2 regions of the Centipeda sp. (in: firmicutes) genome follow, and region 1 is predicted to be linked to the other one. Evidence: riboswitches for the same ligand, from Rfam matches in the RefSeq annotation. Region 1 holds a riboswitch; the other holds the start of a gene.
The links. A riboswitch is a leader RNA that binds a small molecule or an ion and turns the genes downstream of it on or off. The one in region 1 is predicted to bind molybdenum cofactor.

Region 1 (7,810 bases):
CTTTACGAGACGCTGATCCCGCGCAACGTACGCCTTTCGGAGGCGCCGTCCTTCGGGCAGCCCATCACATCCTATGACATCACGTCGCGCGGTGCGGAGAGCTACATCGGGCTCGCAAGGGAGGTCATGAAGCGTGAAGAAAGCTAAACAGGGCGGCCTCGGACGTGGGCTTGGCGCACTCGGGCTTGGGAAAAATGTCCTTGCGGGTGCTCCAAAGACGGACACACCTGTGCGAGCGGAGGAAACACCTGCCGCAGCATCTGCCGTGCCCGAGAACCCGACCGAAATCTCAGTCGAAGTGATTGCACCGAACCGCTTTCAGCCGCGCCGCGAGTTCGATGAGGCGGCATTGGAGGAGCTGCGCGAGTCCATCGCGCGTCACGGCATCCTCCAACCACTCTCCGTGCGTGCCGTCGGCGACGGGAAGTATGAGCTGATTGCGGGGGAGCGTCGCCTCCGTGCGGCGCGTCTCGCGGGGCGCGCGACCGTTCCCGTGGTCGTGCGTACGGCATCGGATGCAGAGATGGCGGAGATGGCTCTCATCGAGAACATCCAGCGCGAGGATCTGAATCCCATCGAGGAGGCGCGCGCCTACGAACAGCTGCTGACGAAGTTCCGCCTCTCGCAGGAGGAACTGGCACGCCGCGTGGCACGCAGCCGCTCGGCGATTGCGAACAGCGTCCGCCTCCTGCGGCTCGCCGAGGAAGTACAGGCATTTATCGCGAACGGCGTCCTCTCCATGGGACAGACGCGTCCGCTCCTCGCACTTGAGAGCAAAACCCTCCAACGCGAAGCGGCGGAGTACATCCAGGAGCACGAACTCTCCGCGCGCGGCGCAGAAGCTCTGGTGAAACGACTTCTCAAGGATCCGAATGTGCTCAAAAAGGCAGCGCAGCCCGCGAAGGTGCGCACGCCCGACATCTTTGTCCGTGAGGCAGAGGAGCGGCTCACACGCAGCCTCGGGACAAAGGTGCGCATACAGGAGAGCCGCGAGCAGGGCAAGGGACGCCTTGAGATCAGCTATTTCTCCGCAGACGATCTCGAGCGGCTGCTGGCTCTCCTCACGGGTTCGGACAGCGCGGCAAAGGAGGACAAGCGCGCGGCACTGCGTGCCATCTCCACGCAATCCTTTACGGTGTGAATACCCCAAGTAACGTAGGGAAGAAGGGAAAAAGCATTGTTTCTGAACAATCTTGTCAACTATATTGCGGCACATGAGGCATCCCTCCTGCTCGCCTCGATGCTGCTCATTCTGGTCTTATTGATTCTCGTCATTTATACGATGGTGCGCCTCTCGACGATGAGCAGCCGTTACCGCGAGATGATGCGCGGCTCGGAGACGGAGGACATTGAGGGGATGTTGCTCCAACACATCCACGAGGTCGAGCAGGTCGCCGCGACGAACACGCGCATCCTCGAGGAGAACGAACTCATCCGCCAGTTCATCCGCAAGTCTCTCGTACGCACCGCGATGGTGCGTTTTCGCGCATTCGAGGACATGGGCGGTGACCTCAGCTATGCGGTTGCGATGCTCGATGCAAACAACGACGGCGTGATCTTCTCAAGCATCTTCGCGCGGGCGGACTCGCGCAGCTACATCAAGCCGATCAAGGGCGGCTCCTCGGAGTACCCGCTGACCGATGAGGAAAAGGGCGTGCTGCGGGAGGCAATGGCACAGCCGCTGCCGATTCAGTATTGAAATAGCACAGGAAACCTGCTGGCACTCAGCAGGTTTTCATTTTGTTCGGCTAGGATAGGGCGAAGAAAACGGACCTGACACATCATAACATAGGAGAACGACTTGAACGAAGAAAAACGCTATAAAATTCAATTCATCGACAGCGAGGAGGATGTGACGCGCACTGTGCGCCTGTCACTGCGCTCTCTGCGCGTGCTCGCCGTCGGGGCGGGCGCGGCAGTTGCCCTCCTCACCGTCGGTGCAGTGCTCTCCGTCTACACGCTGATGAACGGAGAAATGCACGCGTCTGAGACGGCACAGCTGCGCGAGGCGAACCGCATCCAGCAGGAGCAGATCCTACAGGTGTCGAAAAAGGCATCCGCCCTCCAACAGGATCTTGACAGTCTCCGCCGCGCCGAGGACGGGCTGCGTGCTATTGTCGGTGCATCGCCCGCCGCAGCGGACGAGACTGTGCAGGAGGGGATGGTCTCGCCGACGGGCGGCGAGCAGCATACGCCGACCACGGCGGATCTCTCCGAGGCACTCGAGATGATCGAGGAACGTCTCAGTACGCGCCGCTCGTCCATTGACCTCCTCGCCGAGACCATGCGCAGGGAGTTCCCCGGTGCGGCCTCCTATGCCTCGGACAGTGCCCCCCACACGACGCCCTCCATCTGGCCGGCGGCGGGCTACGTCAGCTCGCCCTACGGGCTGCGCTTTAACGGCACGGAGTTCCATCAGGGGATCGACATTGCCGCCGATATGGGCACGCCCATCGTTGCAACCGCTGACGGTGTTGTTACGGCGGCAGGGTGGAACGGCGGCTATGGCAACATGGTCGATGTGGATCACGGCGGCGGCATCGTGACGCGCTACGGGCACGCCTCCGCCGTCGCTGTGACGGTCGGACAGCAGGTGCGGCGCGGTGAGGTCATCGCCTATGTCGGCTCGACGGGACGCTCCACGGGGCCCCATGTTCACTACGAGGTGCGCGTGAACGGTGCGCCCGTCAATCCCGCAGGATATCTATAAGAGAGGAACGCTATGAAAGCCAGTATCTGCCTGCTTGCCGCAGGTCTTCTCATCCTCCCCGCGGGGGGGGACGCCGCCGAGAAAGCGGACATCCACGAGGTCATGACGGCGCAGGAGCACCACGGGAGTACCGTTGCCACAGAAGCGCATGCACGCGCGAATACACGGGACGAGGAGAGCGTCTTGGACGAGGAGATGGACGAGCTGGGCGATGAGCCTGTCGGCTCGGGCTCTGCCACCACCGTCCATCCCGTCAATGAGGAGACAGTGAAAAAGGATGTTGCCGAGGATCCGTCCGCACCGCAGAGGGGCGGGCGCGGGAGCGGCACGGCTCTGAGTGCCCATGTGGACGGTGCGTCCGACGACGCTGCCTACGGGGTGGCGACGGCGATCGAGCCCGTGACCTTGAAGGAGGGCGACTGGCTCTTTATCGAGGGCGACGAGCGGCGCGGCTGGTTCTTTGACCGCTCGAAGATGCAGCGCAACAGCGATGGGAGCATCTCCTACTGGCAGCTCATCCTCTACAACGACCTCGGCAAGGCGCAGTTCGTGGATGCAATGCACGACGAAGCGTACCGCAATGTCGGCTACACACTCCAACGGCGCGTGCTCGACACGAAGAAAAACACGATCCGCACCTATGAGATCATCGCCTATGACGCTGAGAATACCGTCATTACGGACAGTGAGCGTGACGGGCACGCCGCCGAGATCCGTCCGAACACAATGGCGGCGAAGGAGCGCAATGCCGTGAAGAAGGCGGCGAAGAAAAAAAATAAATCGTACACATGATGAGAATAAATGTCGCATATTGACAGCACGGCGATTTCCTGTTAGAATTAATGCACAATTAAATCGCGGGAGAGAATGAGCTCTCTTCCACGTTTCCGAGCAAAAATATCTAAGGGCAGTGCGCCTATGATATTGCGCCAGTGCTGCGGGATTTTCCCAAGACGCGCACAGGGGTCGCGCAGAAATGCGCGCGCCTTCCCGCCGGGAGGAATCGCCTCCCCATTGAAAAGGAAGCGACAGAATTGCCGTCACAGGGCTTTTTCATGTATCTGTTTTCGTGTGTGCAGATGCAGTGTATATGGCTGTGTTAAGGGGCTGTTTGTCGTGCCTTTGGGTGCGGGAGACAGCCCTTTTTTGGATGCAAAAACGAACACAAAATTAGTTTTCGTATTGCCCAAAAGTGTATAGGAAGCACTGATAAATTCAGCACTGCCATCTTGACGCATCTTTTTTGCCCGCACTGTGTCGGCAAATCCTCCACATAGCCCTCGCTATGCGTCCGGTTTGCCTCCTTGTTCGGACGAAAAATCTACGCCAATCTGACAGACTTCATTTTATCAGCGATTCCTATATCTTTTTTGATGGGATGGGTGTATAATTATGAAAATTTTCTACAGCTAGGAGTAATAATTATCAATTATAAATGGTGTATTGGTTAGGAGGATTCATGTGAGTAAAAGGGAGAGCTTGTGGGAGACCTATCTCGCAAAGGGCATGAGTCGGCGCAGCTTTTTGAAGGGCTGTGTGACGCTCACGTCCCTGATGGGGCTGAGCACGGACATGATGACGAAGGTCGTCGAGGCGGCGGAGACGAAGCCGCTGCCGGTCGTGATCTGGCTGCATGGGCACGAGTGCACGGGCTGCGATGAGTCCTTCATCCGCTCGGGTGCACCGCTTGCATCCGATCTCGTGCTGAACAACATCGCGCTTGAGTACAGCCATGTCCTGAGTGCGGGCTGCGGCGAGCCGTTCGAGGAGCACCTCGAGACCACGATCAAAAAGTACCACGGAGAGTATATTCTCGCAGTCGAGGGTGCGGTCGCATCGGGGGCGCACGAGTATACCTGCATGTCGGGCGGACATCCCTTCTCGCATACGCTGAGGCGTGTCGCCGAGGGGGCAAAGGCGGTCATCGCCTACGGGACGTGTGCGACGGCGGGCGGCATCCAGGCAGCTGCGCCGAATCCGACGGAGTCCAAGGGCATCCGCTCGTTCATTGGCGCGAAACCCTACATCGCCGTGCCCGGCTGCCCGCCGATCCCTGAGGTTATGACGGGTGTCGTCATGCATGTCGCGCTCTTCGGCACACTGCCCCCGCTCGACGGGGAGGGACGGCCGCGCCAGTTCTACGGCAACCGTATTCACGACACCTGCTACCGCCGTCCGTTCTTCGATGCGGGCATGTTTGCCGATCGCTTCGACGATGCGGGCGCAAAGGCGGGGTGGTGTCTCTATCATCTCGGCTGCCGAGGGCCTGAGACGTACAACTCCTGCGGAAATCTGCGGTGGTATCAGGGGATGTCGTACCCCATCCAGTCGGGGGCACCCTGCATCGGGTGCAGCAATGCGAATTTCTGGGACGATGCACCCTTCTCGAAACGTCTGCCCGAGTATGACGGCATCGACGTGGATATGGTCGGTGCGGGGCTTGCCGTGGCGACGGCAGTTGGTGTCGCGGCACACGCGGGCGCGAGCCTCGTACAGAAGAAATGCCATGAGAAGCAGCTCGAAAAAGAGGGAAAGCAGGTGCATGAATGAAACACGTTGTTGTCGACCCGATTACGCGCATTGAGGGACATCTGCGCGTCGAGATCCAGGTGGATGAGGCGACGGGCAAGGTCACGGATGCCATCTCCTCCGGTACGGCATGGCGCGGTCTCGAGCTCGTCATGAACGACCGCGACCCGCGCGATGCGTGGGCATACATCCAGCGCATCTGCGGTGTGTGCACGTCGTCCCATGCGCTCGCGTCGCTGCGCGCCGTGGAGGACGCGTTTGGCATCACCATTCCGAAGAATGCACACTACATCCGCAACATCATTGCGGCATGCCTCGGACATCAGGACCACATCATCCATTTCTACCACCTCCACGCGCTCGACTGGGTCAGCCCGCTCGAGGCGCTGAAGGCGGATCCTGCGGCGACGGCGGCACTCCAGAACACGGTGCTCAGGACCTATCGTCTCCCCTTCCGCGGCCCTCAGGGACTCGATACGGAGGCATACCCGCACGACGTGCCCGTCTCGAATCCCGAGTACTATGCGGCGATCAAGGCGAAGGTGCAGAAGATCGTGGAGAGCGGTCAGCTCGGTATTTTCTCCGCGCAGTGGTGGGATCACCCCGACTATCAGATGCTGCCGCCCGAGGTGCACCTCATGGCGATCTCGCATTACCTCGAGATGCTGGACAAGCAGCGCGATCTCGTCGTGCCGCACGTTGTCTTCGGCGGCAAGAACCCGCATCCGCACTATGTGCTCGGCGGCATGCCCTGCTCCATCTCAATGGAGGACGGCAATGCGCCGATCAACACGGCACGCCTGGCGATTGTCGACCGCTCGATCCAGTCCGCGCGTCATATGATGAACGACTACTACCTGCCGGACGTGCTCGCCATCGGGCATCTGTATGTGCAGAAAGGCTATGTCTCGGGCGGCGGTCTCGCGAAGGAGCGCGTGCTCGGCTTCGGTATGTTCCCCGAGGAGTCGTTCAGCGGCGCGACGAACGGCGATTTCTTCAAGGATCTGCTCGTGCGCTGCAACGGCGTTGTCGAGAACTTTGCGGGTGGCGTGATGCAGGCAAAGGTCTATGATTTCAAGATGGAGGATGTCTCCGACCCCGAGGTCATCAGCGAGAGCGTCGAGCACGGCTGGTACGAGTACAGCGGCGGCGACAGCAAGGGGCTGCATCCGTGGGAGGGCGAGACGAAGCCGCACTACACGGAGCCGAAGGAAGGCACGAAGACGGAGTGGAAGGCGCTGAACGAGCAGGGCAAATACTCGTGGCTCAAGACGCCGAAATGGCGCGGCAAGCTCTGCGAGGTCGGTCCGCTCGCGCGCTATATCGTGCTCTACACGAAGGCAAAGCAGGGGCTGCTCGGCGAGCTGACGTGGGCGGAGCAGCTGATTGTCGACCAGATCGACGCAGTGACGAAGGTGCTCGGCGTTCCTGCCGAGGCGTGGCTGCCCTCGACGGTCGGCCGCACGGCGGCACGTGCGCTCGATGCGCAGCTGCAGGCGGAGATCAGCAAGTTCTTCTTTGACAAGCTCGTTGCGAACATCAAGAGCGGCGACACGCGCGTGGTGAACAACGACAAGTGGGATCCCTCGACCTGGCCGAAGGAGGCAAAGGGCGTCGGCTTCTACGAGGCACCGCGCGGTGCGCTCAGTCACTGGGTCGTCATCAAGGACGGCAAGGTGGCGAACTATCAGGCGGTTGTGCCGACGACGTGGAACGCCTGCCCGCGCGATGATGCGGCAGGACACGGCGCATACGAGATGTCGATGATGGATACGCCCGTGAAGATTGCGGACAAGCCGCTCGAGATCGTGAAGGCGGTGCGCTCGTTCGATCCGTGCATGGCGTGCTCGACCCACCTCTTTAACGCGAAGGGGGAGAAGATCCGCGTCGTCACGACCGACCCCTACGCCGGCGTGCGCGTGGACGAATAGGGGGCGATCCGCATGAAACAAGAAGTACGCAAGGAGTACTACCTCTTTAGCCCCTTTCTGCGCATCTTTCACTGGCTGATGGTCATTGCGATCATCGTGCTCTTTATCACGGGCTTTCTCATTACGAAGCCGCCCGTGATCCTTGCCTCCGAGCCGACGAATACGCCGCTCCTGATGAACCTCGTGCGCAACATCCACTTCATTGCGGCGTTTGCGTTCTGTGCGGGCTTCATCGGGCGCGTCTACGGCTTTATCATCAATCGCGGCGATCGCCTTTTCCCGCATTTCTGGAAAAAGCAGTACTATCTGGATGCGTGGGAAGTTGTGCAGCACTACATTTTCCTGCGCACGTCTCATCGCCCCTTCCTGCGCAACCCTCTGGCGCGCGCAGCATACGCGGGGCTGTATGTGATGGTGGCGGTCGAGGTGCTGACGGGCTTTGCTATGTACTACATGACGGAACCGTCGGCGATCGGCGGCATCCTGTTCGGTTGGGTGAACCATGTCCTCGGGAACGAGTTCATGTCGCATTTCGTGCATCACTATGCGGCATGGGCGATTATGCTGTTCGCGATTGGGCATTTCTACCTCGTCGTCCGTGCGGAGTTCATGGAGGGTGAGGCGGAGGTCTCAAGTATGT
Region 2 (7,810 bases), on a different contig from region 1:
AGCTGTTCGGATTCTTTTCACCATTCGTCCATCCGCTCACAGCACGTCCGAGCAGGGTGGAGCGCCATTTGCCCTCGCGATAGGTCAGCCCGAGATTCATCATCTGATGGGGGATACCGGCAGCATTCGTCGTCTTCCCATTTGACTTGTCCTCCGTGCTCATCCATGTATAGTTGGCAAAGGCGGACAATTTCTGTGTGAATTTGTGCTGATAGCCAAGTTCTGCTCCGCGAATCTTGGTCTGGTCGATATTATAAAACGGACCTCCTTTGACAAGGCGAACAATGCGATCCGTTACATCCGTATAGAATACGGCAAGATCGAGTTCTGCCTTGGGACTGAAACGATGCTTCCAGCCCAGCTCAAAATTGCGGTCGCGTTCCGGCTTCGGTACAGCCACATTGGCACGAATATTGGTAGCTGCCGACTTTGCTTGCACAAAGAAATGCGTGCGTCCTGCCGAGAATCGCAGGGTATCCGCTTTCGTCAGATCATGTGTGATATTGAGGACGGGATCCGTTGCACGATCCGAACTCTTTACATTATTTGCATCCTGTGACAGGGACTCATGGCGCACGCCGAGTGTCATGCGCGTCTTTGTGTCAAAGCTCCATGCGTCCTCAATGTAGAAACTTGTACGATTATCCGTTCCCTCATCACCTTTGGAGAGGTTGTTGGAATCCGTATGCCAGTCAATCTTGACGTACTTTGCCCCAAAACTCAGTTGGTGCTTGTCGCCAAGTGCGGTGGAAGCGTTCGCCTCAATGCCGTTTCCTGTGGAGAACCAGCCACTGCGGTACCATTCCGGTCTGCGAGGATTGTTATAGTTTAGAAGAGTTCCGCCGTCGCTTCTCAATAGATTGTGCACCCACAGATTATTCTCATCAATCAGATGATAGTATTTCACATCATACTGCCACCGATCATTTGGACGCTTTCGTACTGGAGTGCAATGTTGCTCTGTTCGAACCCCTTGTAATGCCAGTTGTTCGTTTTGTTCTTCTTTCTATATGACTTCTGCATAGCATCTGAAAGATCATCGACATTGATTGACCAGTTGATATCTGCAGTCAGGGTTTTTCCCGTTTGTGGATCGATACTGTTGGAGATCTCGCTGTCCATATCGGAGTAATATCCGCTCAATATGAGAGAGGACTTGTCACTCGTTTTGAACTTGATCTTACCGTCAAAGTATAGCTTGTCGTTTTCCGCATTCGGCAGATAGCCGCCCGTATGACGCTTTGATGCATTCAGTGCATAGCTGATATTCTTATCGCTGCCACTATATCCGATGCGTGTATCATAGGTATGATGGGAGCCACCGGCGATACTCAGATGGAATTTCCCTGCACCGTCACCGTCCTTCGTTGTCACGAGAATGACGCCGCCCTTATAGTCTGTGCCATACTGTACGGGTCCCGGTCCCTTGATGATCTCGACCTTTGCAATGCTGTCTGCCGGAATCGTCGAAAGATCAGCCGCTGCATTCGTAGCAATACCGTTGAGAGGAAACGCAGGGATGCCGTCAATATAGACTTTCGTCTGCCCGACCTCCGCGCCACGGATGCGCACCATCTTGCTGTTCTTATCCGCCGGTGCCATATAAAGCCCTGGCACCTGTGAGAGGATGTCGGCGAGGTCATGATAACCACGCTCCGCAATCTCCTCTGCCGTGATCGTGTTCGTCGTCACAAGGTACTTGTCAACGCCCTCTGCCTCGACTTTGACCGTATCGGTCTCATATGCCGTGTCGGCGGCATATGCCTGCGGCAGGAATACAAATCCTGTCATGACGGCTGCCACGAGGGCGGTTTGGTACTTCCGTGTTCGCTTCATGAATACCTCTCCTTTTCTTCATCACACAAAAATAGACTGTTTCCCGTACGAAGCGCACGACAAACAGTCCCTGCATGACAAAGAAGCAGTCCGTTCCTGTCGTTTTCCTTTTCAATACGGGAAGGCTGTCGCATTTCTGCGAGAGCCCTGTGAGCAGAAGTGTTCAAAAGAACGCACGCTCAGGCGAAATATCATAGGCACACTGCCCTTAGGGAAGCACTGATAAATTCAGCCGCGCCATCTTGACGCATCTTTTTTGCCCGCACTGTGCCCTCGATCCTCCACATAGCTTTGGCTATGCGTCCGGTTTGCCTCCTTGTTCGGACGAAAAAATCTACGCCAATCTGACGAACTTCATTTTATCAACGATTCCCATGGATTTGTGTTTTGAAAATCTCTCGCTTTTGTGTTATGATACAGGGTGTTTTGAGATGGGAGGGCATGAGTGGCAGCGATAACATATGAGCTGATTCGCAAAGACGAGACGACGGGCGCCCGTGCGGGCGTGATCCACACGCCGCACGGCAGCTTTCCGACGCCCATCTTCATGCCCGTGGGCACGCAGGCGACGGTCAAGGGCGTATCGCCTGACGAATTGCGTGAACTTGGCGCGGGCATTATCCTCAGCAATACCTATCATCTCTTTCTCCGCCCTGGCATGGATCTCGTGCGCGAGGCGGGGGGTCTGCATCGGTTCATGCACTGGGACGGTGCAATCCTCACGGACAGCGGCGGCTTTCAGGTGTTCAGCCTTGGCGATCTCCGCAAGATCACGGAGGAGGGCGCGACATTCCGCTCGCACATCGACGGTTCGAAGCAGTTTCTCTCGCCCGAGGTATCGATGGCGGTGCAGAAAGCACTCGGCTCGGATATTGTCATGGCGTTCGACGAGTGTATCCCGTATCCTGCCGACCACACCTATGCCAAGGCATCGACGGAGCGCACGCAGCGGTGGCTCGTGCGCTGCCGTGACGCAATGGCGGATGCAGAGGGGCAGGGACTTTTCGGCATTGTGCAGGGCGGTATGTACCGCGATCTGCGTGCGTGGCACGCCGCCGAGGTAACGGCACTTGATCTGCCCGGTTATGCCATCGGAGGCCTGAGTGTCGGCGAGCCGCACGAGCTGATGGAGGAGATCCTCTCCTACACGGTGGACTTGCTTCCCGCAAGCAAGCCACGCTATCTCATGGGGGTCGGCACGCCGGACTACCTTCTCACGGGTGTACGGCATGGAATCGATATGTTCGATTGCGTTTTCCCGACGCGTGTGGCGCGCAACGGTATGGCGATGACGTGGACGGGGCGGCTCGTGATGAAGAACGCAGTGCATACGCACGACCATACGGTGCTCGAGGAGGGCTGTGGCTGCTACACCTGCCGCAACGGCTATACACGGGCATACATCCGTCATCTTGTGCGTGCCGAGGAGATCTTTGGTCTGCGCCTCCTGACGCTGCACAATCTTTACTTCTTGCAGGAGTTCATGCGGCGTATGCGTGCGGCGATTATCGCGGGGACGTTCCCCGCATTTTATCAGGATTTTATGAATCACTATCATAAAAGATAATATTTGAAGGAGTTGTATTTATGGATGCAGAAATGATGGCACAGCTGAGCTCGTGGGGACCCATTATCATATTGGTGCTCTTCTTTTATTTTCTTCTCTATCGTCCGCAAAAGCAGGCGCAGAAGAAACGTGATGCGATGCTTGCCGCGCTGAAAGTTGGCGATGAGATTATCACGCTCGGCGGGATGCATGGCAAGATCACGGCACTTGATGATAAAAGCGTGACGCTGCGTGTGGCAGACGGCGTGAACATCGTCTTTGAACGCTCGGCAATCAGTGCTGTGAATACGCCCGAGTGATGCGGTGCGTGGCAGATGAGATTTTAGCGGAACAAAAGAGCATACTGCGGCGGGAAATGCTTGCCCGTCGCCGTGTATTTTCGGCTGAGGAGCGCAAAGAGGCGAGCCGCAGCATATGTGCGCGCGTGGCACAGCTGTCCGTGTTGAAGGCAGCGCAAACCATTATGCTCTATGCCTCCATGGAAGAGGAGATTGACCTAGTTCCGTTTATGGAGATCCTGCTCGCGGACGGGCGGCGTATCGTCCTGCCTGAGATCACGGGCAGGGGGACGATGGAGGCGCGGGAGCTGCCCTCGATGGATGCGCTGACGGACGGTGTTTTCGGTATAGCAACACCGGATCCCACGCGCGGCAGCATTGTCCCCCCCGAGGAGATTGATGTTATCATTGTCCCGGGAGCGGCATTTTCTTCGGATGGCGGACGTTTGGGGCTAGGCGGTGGTTACTATGACCGTTTCCTGCCGCGTGCGGGAAATGCAGTGCGGGTTGTGCTCGCCTTTGATTTTCAGATTGTTCCTGCTGTACCGATGGGTGTGCAGGACGCCCGCGTCGATGTCATTTTGACCGAGCGGCGCATGATTTCCTGCAATGGATACTACCTTGAGGAAGAGGTGTGAGGACTGTTGAGACAACATAGTCTGTTAAAGCTGGTGATTTCGATTGTGGTCATCATCGGCGCGTTTTTTTTCCTAGTTCAGCCACTCGCGAGCTCGATTCGGCAGGGCCTTGACCTGCAGGGCGGAACGCACGTTGTTTTGGAGGCGGTCGATACGGAGCAGGCGCAGGTCAACGACGATGCGATGAACCGCGTCATTGCGATCATGGAGAAGCGCGTCAACTCGCTTGGACTGACCGAGCCAATCATCCAGCGTGAGGGGGAGCGTCGTGTCATCATCGAACTGCCGGGCATCAAGGATCCCGATGCTGCGATCCGAACGATCGGCAAGACGGCGATGCTCGAGTTCCGCGACGAAGAGGGGCATACGGTGCTCACGGGGACGGATCTGAAGGATGCACAGGCATCGACGAATCCGCAGTCGGGACAGAACGTCGTCAACCTAGAGTTCTCGGATGAGGGCGCACAGAAATTTGCCGATCTCACGATGAAGAACGTCGGGCGTACGATTGCGATCCTGCTCGACGGCGAGGTGCTGACTGCGCCGAACGTGCGTGAGCCGATTCTCGGCGGGCGTGCGGAGATCACGGGGCAGAAGACGCTTGAGGAGGCGCAGAACCTCGCGGTCGTCCTGCGCAGCGGTGCACTTCCCGTGAAGGTTGAGATCATCGAGACGCGTACGGTCGGCCCGACGCTCGGACAGGACTCGAAGGATAAGTCCCAGTTCGCGTTTGTGGTCGGGCTCGGTGCGGTCGTGCTCTTCATGATTTTCTTCTACCATCTCTCGGGCTTTATCGCGGACGTGGCACTCATGGCATATACGGTCATGCTGCTCGGCATCCTCTATCTGATGGATGCGACGCTGACGCTGCCGGGCGTGGCGGGTATTATTCTCTCGATCGGCATGGCGGTCGATGCGAACGTCCTCATCTTTGAGCATTTCAAGGAGGAGTACCAGGTCAACCAAAAGACCCTGCGGCATGCGATGGATGCGGGCTTCAAGCGTGCGTTTACGACGATCTTTGACTCGAACGTCACGACGCTGATTGCTGCAGGCGTGCTCTTCTTCCTCGGGACGGGGACAATTCGCGGCTTTGCGATCACGCTCGGGGTTGGAACGATGCTCTCGATGTTTACGGCGATTACACTGACGCAGTACCTGCTGAAGCTCATGATTAACTCGAAGCTGTCCGAGAGCTCCGCACTCTATGGTGCGAACGGCTTTATGCTCGGTGTGAAGAAGAAGGGAGATGAGAAGAGTGCCTAAGTTCGATATTGCAGGACATCGGAAAATCTGGTTTCTCATCTCCCTCGTGCTCATCATCCCCGGGTTGATCTGCATGGGGGTACGCGGCTTCAACTTCGGCATCGACTTCACGGGCGGGACGATCATCGACCTGCGCTTTGAGCAGCCTGTGACGCTCTCCGATGTGCGTTCGAGTCTTGCGAAATACAATCTCGATGGCAGTACAATTCAGCTTGCGGGCGCGGAGTCGGGCATCGAGTCCTCCGAGAACGTCATGATCCGCACGATTGATCTTGAGGAGAGCCAGCGCAAGGAAGTTATGGCTTCGCTCACGCAGGATGTCGGGCCCTACACCGTGCTGCGCGAGGAGAAGGTCGGCGCGACGATTGGCGGCGAGCTGATTACGAATGCGGTACTCGCGCTTGTCATCTCGTGGGCACTCATCATTCTCTACGTTGCCTATCGCTTTGAGTGGCGATTTGGCGTGTCGGCGGTGCTCGCGCTCATCCACGATATTATCATCGTGCTCGCGGTATTTTCGCTTACGCAGCGGCAGATTGATTCGTCGTTTATCGCGGCACTGCTTACCATCGTCGGTTACTCGATCAATGATACGATCGTTATCTTTGACCGCATCCGCGAGAATCTGAAACTGCATTTCCGTCGCGGCGGCGATGTGAACGAGCTTGTCAACACATCCATCTATCAGACGCTGACGCGCTCGCTCTATACGGTGTTCACGGTTCTGTTCACGACCTTCGCGCTGTACTGGTTCGGCGGAGAGACAACGAAGGACTTCGCGTTTGCGCTTCTTGTCGGCTTTGCCAGCGGCTGCTACTCCTCCATCTTCATTGCAAGTCAGCTCTGGATCGAGCTGCGGAATCGCACGGAGCGGCGTCCTGCCGCGAAACCTGCGGCCGTGGAGGGATAACGAAAAGAGCCTGTCACGGGACAGGCTCTTTTGCTATTGAAAGGAAGGGGGGGAGACGATGCTGAAAGAATGGGTCATACGCGCACAAACCGACGAAGGGGCTGCGCTTGCACGCGACATCGGAGCTCCACCAATCATCGGTCAGATTCTCTGGCATAGGGGGATACGCTCTGCAGAAGATGCGCAGGCCTTCCTTCATCCGGAGGACGAGCCGTTCCACGATCCCTTTCTCATGAGGGATATGGAAAAAGCCGTCCTGCGTATACGGAAGGCGATTCATGAGGGCGAGCGGATCGTTGTCTACGGCGACTACGATGTGGACGGCATGACCTCGACTACACTCCTCATGAAGAATATCCGCGCACTCGGCGGTACGGTCTCCTACTATATTCCGAACCGCTTTACCGAGGGCTATGGGATCAACGGCGCAGCACTCGCACAGCTTGCAGCGGAGGGCTGTGATTTGCTTGTCACCGTCGACTGCGGCATCTCATCCGTGGACGTAGTAGCGGAGATGGACGGGGCGATGGATATCATCATCACCGATCATCATCTGCCGGGGGCGGAACTTCCTTCTGCCTATGCTGTCCTCAATCCCCATCGAGCCGATTGCTCCTACCCGTTCAAAGAACTCGCGGGTGTCGGCGTCGCGTTCAAGCTCGTGCAGGCTCTTTGGCAGGCGGAGGAGGAGCGGAGCTATGCGGAGGATATGGACATCGTCGCGCTCGGTACGGTCGCCGATCTCGTGCCGCTCATCGGTGAGAACCGCAAGATCGTCCAGATGGGGCTTGCGGCTATGTCCACGCATCCCTGTGAGGGAATCGCTGCCTTGATTCGCGTTGCTGGCATTGAGGGCAAGGCGATCAATACGGGGATGGTCGGCTTCCAGCTCGCACCGCGCCTGAATGCGGCGGGACGCATTGAAACGGCGCGCAGCGGTGTGGAGCTGCTGACCGCCGAGGAAGTGCGGGAGGCGGATCGCATTGCGGGCGAATTGAATGAGCTCAACACGGAGCGGCGTGATTTGGAGCAGGGGATTCTCGCGGAGGCCGAGGAAATGCTCGCGGATTTTACGCCCGATGTACCTGCGATTGTCGTCGCAGGGGAGAAATGGAATTCCGGCGTGATCGGCATTGTCGCTTCCCGTCTCGTCGATAAATACTATCGCCCGAGTATCGTGCTCACACGGCAGGGCGATGTCTACAAGGGCTCCTGCCGCAGCATTGCGGGGCTGCATATGTACGAGGCTCTGGCTGCGTGCAGGGGGACGCTCATTCAGTTCGGCGGGCATGAGATGGCGGCGGGTTTGACACTT

Region 2: another riboswitch for molybdenum cofactor. It lies ahead of ACO6BQ_RS09595 (TonB-dependent receptor); the one in region 1 lies ahead of ACO6BQ_RS01810 (hydrogenase small subunit).

The regions. Positions count from the first base shown of each region.
Region 1 is NZ_DBHIVL010000005.1:9,217-17,026, forward strand. It holds gene ACO6BQ_RS01780 (ParA family protein) at 1-147, shown strand, start outside; gene ACO6BQ_RS01785 (ParB/RepB/Spo0J family partition protein) at 134-1,141, shown strand; gene ACO6BQ_RS01790 (DUF4446 family protein) at 1,178-1,699, shown strand; gene ACO6BQ_RS01795 (M23 family metallopeptidase) at 1,802-2,710, shown strand; gene ACO6BQ_RS01800 (hypothetical protein) at 2,723-3,502, shown strand; molybdenum cofactor riboswitch at 3,584-3,751, shown strand; partial or broken gene ACO6BQ_RS01805 (secretion protein HlyD) at 3,909-4,031, opposite strand; gene ACO6BQ_RS01810 (hydrogenase small subunit) at 4,172-5,260, shown strand; gene ACO6BQ_RS01815 (nickel-dependent hydrogenase large subunit) at 5,257-7,170, shown strand; gene cybH (Ni/Fe-hydrogenase, b-type cytochrome subunit) at 7,183-7,810, shown strand, end outside.
Region 2 is NZ_DBHIVL010000063.1:1,360-9,169, forward strand. It holds gene ACO6BQ_RS09590 (TonB-dependent receptor domain-containing protein) at 1-907, opposite strand, end outside; gene ACO6BQ_RS09595 (TonB-dependent receptor) at 904-1,836, opposite strand; molybdenum cofactor riboswitch at 1,925-2,064, opposite strand; gene tgt (tRNA guanosine(34) transglycosylase Tgt) at 2,282-3,403, shown strand; gene yajC (preprotein translocase subunit YajC) at 3,424-3,702, shown strand; gene ACO6BQ_RS09610 (5-formyltetrahydrofolate cyclo-ligase) at 3,702-4,319, shown strand; gene secD (protein translocase subunit SecD) at 4,353-5,585, shown strand; gene secF (protein translocase subunit SecF) at 5,578-6,495, shown strand; gene recJ (single-stranded-DNA-specific exonuclease RecJ) at 6,554-7,810, shown strand, end outside.